DNA from 2 places in the Caproicibacter fermentans genome. Region 1 is predicted to be linked to the other one. Evidence: predicted binding sites of a transcription regulator. Region 1 holds the regulator's gene; the other holds the start of a gene.

Region 1 (4,213 bases):
CGGTTGCCTTGCCTTTTTTCAAATTTCTGCCTCCTTATTTAGCAGCATTCACAATACCATTATATCAGAATTGTTACTGTTTATGAGAACAGATTCTGCATAAAATTTGAACATATTGTGAACAAATTTTATGGTGATTTTTGTTTGAATTCACTTACACGCACATTATAGCATAAATTGACTTTCGATTCAAATCATTTGCAAAAAAATGCCGGCATCCGTGTGGATGCCGGTTTGCCATTACTTCAGCAGAGTGAGGGGATCGACATATTCTCCGTTTACCTTGGTGACAAAGTGCAGATGGGATTCTTCCTCCTGCTCAATCGGAACCTTGCCGACCGTTCCGATTTCCTGCCCGGATTCAACGGTGTCTCCGGCTTTCACTTTCATCTGGTCCAGACCGCAGTACCAGGCTTCAACGTTGCCGTGCGTAATAATGACCGTGTTTCCGTATTTGTCATCCTGATAGGCTTTGGTAACCGTCCCGTTCGCAATCGCCTTGACAGTTTCACCCTGTTTGGCGCTCAGGTCGATTCCGGTATGCGCGCGCCAGTCAAGAGTGGTTTTGCAGTAGACCGGGTCCGTGCTGAATTTTTGAACGACCGTTTTTCCAACGGGATAGGAGTAGCGCGTCACCTCGGCTGCAGCTGCCTTCACCGGCTTTGAAACAGACGCTTCCGGTTTAGACTCGGGTTTGGACGCAACGGTCTCGGAACTGGATGAAGCCTTGGAAGACGACGCTTCGGTCCGGGAAGAGGATTCCGGTTCCGCGTACACCCCGCTGACCGTATTGTTGGCGGGCGCCGTGCTTTGAACGGTTTCGCTCTGCGATTTGTCATCAGGCGCCGCGTAGTTCACCACGCTGTCATAAGTCGTCCAGGCTGCCACTCCAACGGCAATCAGGCAGACCCCAAGCGCAATATAAAAACCTTTTGAAGATCCTTTTCCGCCATTTTTTTGTATGTGTAAATTCATTCTGCCACCTCCGCAAGTATTTTGACCACATAAACGGTTCGCTATACGGAAAAGGCAGGCGGAGGCAATATTTTTTTTGAGGATTATTTTCAAAAGGAAAGGGACCCGGTCGTTTCCGACCGGGTCCGATTTCATTAGCTTGAGGGGTATATTGAGGAGGGTAGAACATGAATCAAAGAGCGGTGCGGCTCCAACTCCCTGATTACGCTTTTATTATATCGTCCATGCACAAAAAAGTTGTGAATGAGTTGTGAATACCTTATGAATTTTTTCCAAAAGAATTCACGGGGGCTGTACGAGGGAGAAGGGAGCGGCTGTATCGCTCTAGGAAAGGAACGAATTGATTCCGGCGAACTGGGGATAATGGTGTTGTAACGGAGGAAGAAATCATGAACAGTCACTATTTAAAGAATATAGATTTTGAAAAAGAACTGGATCTGACCAAACTTGTTGAGTATCAGGACGGTCAGGTCGTCAGCCGGACCCTCGCGCAGAATCAGGCGGTGAGCATTACGCTGTTCGCGTTTGACCAAAATGAAGAGATCAGCTCACACAGCTCCGGCGGGGATGCAATGGTCATGATTCTGGAGGGGACGGCGCTGATTACGATCGGAGAGAAGAAAATACATCTCGATTCGGGGAAAACCATAATAATGCCCGCGGGGATTCCGCATGCCGTTGCCTCGGAGAGCCGTTTTAAGATGCTTCTTGTCGTCGTATTCCCGCGGTAGCTTAATATCACAAAAATAAATTGAAAAGGAGTATGTTATGAAAGCCAGTCTTGACAGAAGCGGTTGTATCTCCTGCGGGCTTTGCCCGCAGACCTGTCCTGAAGTTTTCCGCATGGGGGACGACGGGGTAGCCGAGGTTTATCAGGAAGACGTTCCGAAAGATGCGCAGGAGAAAGCGGTCGAAGCGCAGGAAGGCTGTCCCGTATCAGTCATCACCGTGGAATAAATGCTCAGAGGGCAGCCGAAACCGGCTGCCCTCTGATTTTTGCCTCTTTTTGGGATGAGTTTTTCACCTGGAATTATTGCAAACATTTGTTTTCATTTTCCGACTGTTATGGTATAATAATGCTATCAATCAGGGAAGGTGATTCGGGGTGCTGACAAAAAGCCAACAAAAAGTCTACGATTACTTAAAAGGCAGAATGGAAAACGGACTGCCGCCGACCGTTCGGGAAATCTGCCGCGCCACAGGGCTGAAATCCACTTCCAGTGTTCACGCGCATTTAAGGGCGCTGGAGGAAAAGGGGCTGATCACACGCGACCGCGGTCTGAACCGCGCCATTCACCTGGCCGGGGAGCAGACCACGGTCCAGGTTCCGATTCTGGGGCAGGTGGCTGCGGGCAATCCGATTCTCGCAGTGGAGGAAATCGAGGGATATCTTCCGTTTTCGCCCGCAAGACGCGTCGGAGACGAGGAATACTTCGCGCTGAACGTCAAGGGGGAAAGCATGAAGAACGCCGGAATTTTAAGCGGCGACATCGTTGTCGCGCAGAAAACCGGCTCGGCGCTCGACGGGGAAATCGTCGTTGCGCTGATCGGGGACGAAGCGACGGTCAAGCGCCTGTTCCGCGAAAAGGACCGCGTCAGGCTGCAGCCGGAAAACCCGGCGTTTGAACCGATCTATTCCCGGGACGCGCAGATTCTGGGAAAGGTCGTCGCGGTCTACCGGTTTTACCGGTAGACCTCAGTCCCGGATCAAAACGGCGCGCACGGGGGAAGCCTCCGCTCCCGACATCAGAAGCGGGAACGCGATGAGCCGGTAGCCGCCCGGTTCCGCAAGGGTAAGATTCAGCCCTTCCAGAATCGGAATACCGGCGCCCAACAGCTCTTTGTGGGGGGCTTCTTCATCGTTCGGCGCGCCGATGCTCTGCGCGTCCGTTCCGATCAGAACAATGCCGGACTGCGCGAGCGCGAACGCCGCGCTTTGCGTTAAATACGCCTCTCCGCCGCCTTTCAGCAGCAGTCTGCCGCCCTGCGGCGGCGCGAGACGGTCAATGTCCGCGCCGGTCAGAATTCCCTCGGCGGCAATGACCGTGCAGGGACCGATGCAGAGGGAAAGATCTATTTGATCAACGGAATCCCCGTCCGGGATGAAATGAAGCGGCGCGTCCAGATGGGTTGCGCTGTGGCAGCAGGCGTAAAATCCGGAAAGGTTGCAGGCGTCGCCGAGGTCCATGCGGCGGACGATATCCCGGCGCGGCACCGGGTCGCCCGGATAGGGCTGCGAGGAAAACAGCTCTCTGGTAACGTCGATCAATTCCATTGCAATCCCCCCTTAAATCCGGGGAAGAAGGTTTTTGACCAGCTCGGTCAGTTCACGCGCGGAGCGGCCGGCGAATTCCGTGAAATCGACCGCGGCCTGTTCGTTCGCGTTATCCGAAATCGCCCTGATGACAACAAATTCGGTTCCGTTCAGGTAACAGACCTGCGCGATGCTTCCGCCCTCCATCTCACACGCGGAGGCGCCGAATTCATCCGCGATTCGGCCGAGCCGTTCGGAATCGCCGATGAACTGATCGCCCGTGGCGATGACGCCCGTATGTATTTTTTCCGGTTGATACACGGATTTCGAAGCGGCGACAGCCTGATCCGCCAGACGGCGGGAAGCGGGGATATGAATGATATTCGGTCCGCTTAAAAATCCTTTTTCATCCCCGAGAGCGCTCGTATCCATATCGTGCTGGACCAGTGAGCTGGAAATGACAATGTCGCCGATTTTTACCCCCGCGCCGGTTCCGCCGGCTACCCCGACGTTCAGCAGCGCCGCCGGATGGTAACGCAGAATCATGGTTTGGGCACAGACTGCGGCGGCGACTTTTCCAATCCCGCAGCGGGCGACCACGCATTCGATTCCCTCAACGGCCCCCCTGTGGTAAATGATTCCGCTGACGGTTTCCGAAACCCGTTCCGGCATCAGGCCGATCAGATCCTGTACCTCAACGTCCATTGCGCCGATGATTCCAATCATTTCGAAACACCTCCTGATATTTCTTTGATCATACGTTTTTTCCGCGGGAAAATCAATCCTCTTTTTTCCCGTGGGGATGCTTTTCTCCGCATTTGTCAAGAATCGCGTCGGTAATCAGCTCAAGGGTTTGAATCCGCCCGAATTTTTTGTCCTGTGATTCGATGATATGCCAAGGCGCGTACCGGGTGGAAGTGTATTTCAGCATGTCGTTCACACAGGCTTCGTATTGATCCCATTTGCTTCGGTTGCGCCAGTCCT
Region 2 (4,213 bases), 680 kb from region 1:
ATCAATCTGACAAACCTCCGGTACACCGTGAGGTTTCTGCGGACGAGGCAATTTTTATCTTGCAACGACAGGGTTATCTGGTCTCTAAGCCTGCGAGTACACCGTAGAAAATTATCCGATTTTTTGACTGCCTCCGGGCGGTCTGCTTTGCTGTGCCCGTTCAAGGTTAGTGCTCAAATTACCTTGTTTCAAACTTAATATACCTCCAATTAATAAACATTAGTGAAGTTAATGCGTAAAATCTTTTTATGCCCCGCCATTGGCCGAGCTTCCTATAATTGCTATAATACGTCATTGCCGTGCTCCTGGGCAGCAGCCCTAACCTTGTCCAGCAAATACTTTCTTCCACCATTATATTCTCACAAAACAGTAAATTCAACGAAATATGCTAAGAAAAACATAAAAAAGCGGAACCAGTTCCGCTTTTCATAAAAACGGACGCTTCAGGCTTTTACCCCGGAAGCGTCCGTAAATCTTTTCTATTCGTCTTTACACTGGGATTCTCGCCAGCTCCGGCGGTACCCGGTTCAGCAGCTCCATGGCGCTCTGCGCATCATCCAGCCATCGGTTCCTTCCATTCCCATCAAGAACAACCGGCATCCGGTCGTGAACATCCTGCATGGAGAAATTAGCGGCGGTCGTGAGAATCACAAATCTTCTTTCGCCCTGAAATTCATCGTACAATCCGGCCATATAGAGAGCATCGGTTCCAGGCAGATTAAACTGATATTTCACTTTGTTCGCGTCATGCGACCATTCAAAAAAGCCAGTGGAGGGTATCACGCATCTGCGGGAGGGGAGACACCTCCGGAACATGGACCGTTCCCGCACGGTTTCCACTCTTGCGTTGATGATAACGCCCTTGTTATATCGGTGCGGAAAGCCCCACACAATGGCTTCGGGCGTAACGGCGCCCCGTTCCCGGATTAAAACCGGCGCTTTGTCCGTCGGGAAAATCTCTCCTGTTTGAAACGTCTCGTTCTTTCTCTGCACTTCTTCCAGAATCTCGCGGATCTCTTTCAGATCCGGGTCGCTGAACAGAACGTATCTGCCGCACATGTTTTTTCACCCCGCGTTTTGTTTTGATTCGACAAACCACCGGTCCTGCTCCCGCCAGAGATACTTTTCCCGGCCCTGAATTCGGCAGGTGTAGCGGATCCCCGCGCCGCCGGCCTTGAGCGACGCGGCGGGGCGCACATCCAGCACCCGGTCGATTTCATACATCACTCCATCCGCCCACCAGATCGCGAGGGGGAGCAGCCGTCCGTCCTCATAAAAGCGTGATCACATCGACATATCGTTTACAGGACATTCAGATTTCCCCCTTAAAAGTATCCGACCGGATGAATCGTATGATCCCTTTTGGGATCGAATCCGGAGAGCTGCCGGTCCGTCAGCAGAACCGCGGGCTGCACCGCAAAACTCCCGAATCTGTTCTTCAGCCAGTCCACCGCACTGTCCAGATGTTCCAGCCGTTCCCGGCCCGCCTCATCCCGGTACAGGTCTGCCTGGGACGGAACCGTATCCGGAACGAAATCCGTCATGCTGATTCCGATGCTCCGGATCGGCCGTTCCCATCGGTAATGCCTTCGAAATAAGGCAAGGCCCGCGTCAGAAATCTCAGAGGTGATATTGGTGTAGGAACCCAACGTATGCTGACGGGTAAAGCTGAACAGCTGATTATCCCTCACGGTGACGCAGACCGTCCTCCCCTTGAAGCCCTGTTCCCGCAGGCGGCGAGCGACGCTGTCGGCCAGCACATAGAGGATGATCTTGACGTCCTCGTCATTTTTGAGATCACGGGGCGTGGTCGTGCTGTTGCCGACGGATTTGACCGTCGGCTGATTGTCGTACCGCGCCACAGGGGAGCAGTCCAACCCGTTTGCAAAGCAAGAAAGAACCTCACCCCATTTGCCGAACCAGCCGCGCAGCGTTCGCTCCGGCGTGTTGGCCAAGTCTCCGATCGTGTGGATTCCGTAACGCTCCAGCTTTTGTTTCGTCGCTCTGCCGACGTACAAAAGGTCGGAGCAAGGGAGGGGCCACGCGATCTCACGGTAATTCTTCTTCTCGATTGGAGTAATCGCGTCAGGCTTTTTGTAGTCGCTGCCGAGCTTCGCAAAGATTTTGTTATACGATACCCCGATGCTCACGGTGATCCCCAGCTCATATTTCATCCGGCCGCGGATTTCTTCCGCAATCGTCATCCCGTCGCGGCCCCGGGAATCAGCGGTCACATCCAGCCAAGCCTCATCCAAACCGAACGGTTCGACTAAATCGGTATAATCCCGATAAATCCGGCGGGCCATTTGTGAAAAGCGTATATACAGCTCGTAGTTCGGCGGAACGATGACAAGATCCGGGCATTTCTGTTTCGCCTGCCAGAGAGCTTCTCCGGTCTTGACATGATACCGTTTCGCGATCTGGTTTTTCGTCAGGATAATACCGTGCCGCTGCTCAACGTCGCCGCCGACCGCGACCGGCTTTTCCCTAATCTCCGGTCGGTGCAGGCATTCCACGGAGGCATAAAAGCTGTTGCAGTCGCTGTGAAGAATGACCCGTTCCAAATTCCCACTTCCAAACACATGTTCTTGTATTAGTATAGAACAAGTGTTCTGAAATATCAATGGGAATTTTAGGGGGAAATAAAAAAAGCCATGCGGTCTGCATGACGAAAAGCGGAACCGGTTCCGCTTTTATCATATTGCTAATTACTAAATATAGTGCTAAAATTGTCGTAATATACATATTAGCAAGGGAGAGCCAATTATGGATTACTACGAAATCTTAGGAATTGATGAAAATGCTACACAAGAGCAGATAAAGGCATCTTATTAGAGCATTAGCAAAAAAATATCATCCAGATGTTAATGATGCTCCAAATGCTGCGGCTTTTTTTAGATTGATTCAAGAGGCTTATGAGACATTGAGCGATCCAAGGAAAAGAGATGAATATGTGGGCAGCTTTGGCCGGCGAACTTGCAAGAGAATTATCACATGGAGATTGGATATGGTTTTGGGGAATATTTGGATTCGTTTTTCTCATTTCCCTTATGGTACATAGAAATAAACTAGACACATAAAAGAGCTTAAAAGAAAGAGTAAAAAGGAGGAACCGGTTCCGCTTTAGATTTAATTCCTCTTTTTGCTGGGAAATTTATACTTGATTTTTTCCGAAAGCGGGTATATAATTCCTATATGTGGACAAAAAAACAGCATCCACAGAGGATTAACCATCGTCCAAATGATTAGTCCCCATGCGCCATAAGGGTACCTAAGACCCATATGACTTGTGAATGCCGATTATGCGTGGTTTATTATACCGCGTTTTTCGGATAGATTCAAGTCTGTACCCTTATTGGCTACTGAGGGTGCAGGCTTTCTTTTTTCCACAAACCCAATCCACAGTGAGAAGCACTGTGTACCTCTTGTTTCGACTGCTCCGCAATCGATGCGCGAGGTTGGCGCACTTTGAAAATATTTCTGCCAATCGTTCTGACCGATTGGGGAAATTACAAAAACGTTTCTTAGCTGGGGGCGGAAACATCAGAAACCGCGAAGCGGACACAGGCGCTGTTGCGACCAACTGCATGTCGCGCGACGATCCCGGTAAGTGATAATGATACTTCTGCCTTGAACGCCTCACCGCATTGGGCAGGCCTCGACGAATGAAAAGCTGGGAACACGATGTTCCTAATGCAATTTTGTAATATATAAGTTTGTGGTAATCTCCTGCCGGTTTCAAGGTGGGAGGTTATCATAAAATCAAATGCTCATGATGTGAACACTTGATTTTATGATAACAAGGGCAAAAGCATTTAGCTTTGCCCTTCATTATCTTGGTGCGAGAGGCGGGACTTGAACCCGCATGAACGTTGAATGGTTCACAAGAACCTGAATCTTGCGCGTCTGCCAATTTCGCCACTCTCGCGACTCAGCTTGTATATCTTATCATACGATTCTGCACTTGTCAACCTTTTTAAATCATTTTTTAGAGCTTTGTAGGGCACTTCCACAGCAGCTCCAATTAAGGCGGCAAATAATCAGCTTTATTAATCTGTAATATCACCTGACTGAAACAGCTTGAATGCCTTTGGAAGAAAATCGACGAACATCCTGATGCTGATTTTTCTCAGAATTCTTAGGTGAATCTGAGAACCCGTTTATAACCGTGATGTCGATGGAAATGCAAAGGAAATGTCTTCAAGCAATTTTT

What was found. The regulator LexA, encoded in region 1, represses DNA repair genes until DNA is damaged. The targets are predictions, from matches to a motif close to CNAACANNTGTTNG.
Region 2: a site for LexA is predicted at 2,576-2,589, ahead of dinB (DNA polymerase IV). Genes of this name have one in related genera too.

What each region holds. Positions count from the first base shown of each region.
Region 1 is NZ_CP060286.1:3,499,749-3,503,961, forward strand. It holds gene HCR03_RS17345 (adenine nucleotide alpha hydrolase family protein) at 1-22, opposite strand, end outside; gene HCR03_RS17350 (M23 family metallopeptidase) at 241-975, opposite strand; gene HCR03_RS17355 (cupin domain-containing protein) at 1,365-1,706, shown strand; gene HCR03_RS17360 (ferredoxin) at 1,744-1,932, shown strand; gene lexA (transcriptional repressor LexA) at 2,129-2,668, shown strand; gene HCR03_RS17370 (cyclase family protein) at 2,672-3,250, opposite strand; gene HCR03_RS17375 (5'-methylthioadenosine/adenosylhomocysteine nucleosidase) at 3,263-3,955, opposite strand; gene pap (polyphosphate:AMP phosphotransferase) at 4,008-4,213, opposite strand, start outside.
Region 2 is NZ_CP060286.1:234,957-239,169, forward strand. It holds gene HCR03_RS01170 (IS110 family RNA-guided transposase) at 1-107, shown strand, start outside; gene HCR03_RS01175 (SOS response-associated peptidase) at 490-1,059, opposite strand; gene HCR03_RS20240 (hypothetical protein) at 1,066-1,224, opposite strand; gene dinB (DNA polymerase IV) at 1,326-2,564, opposite strand; gene HCR03_RS20435 (DnaJ domain-containing protein) at 2,831-3,061, shown strand; tRNA gene HCR03_RS01195 (tRNA-Leu) at 3,838-3,928, opposite strand.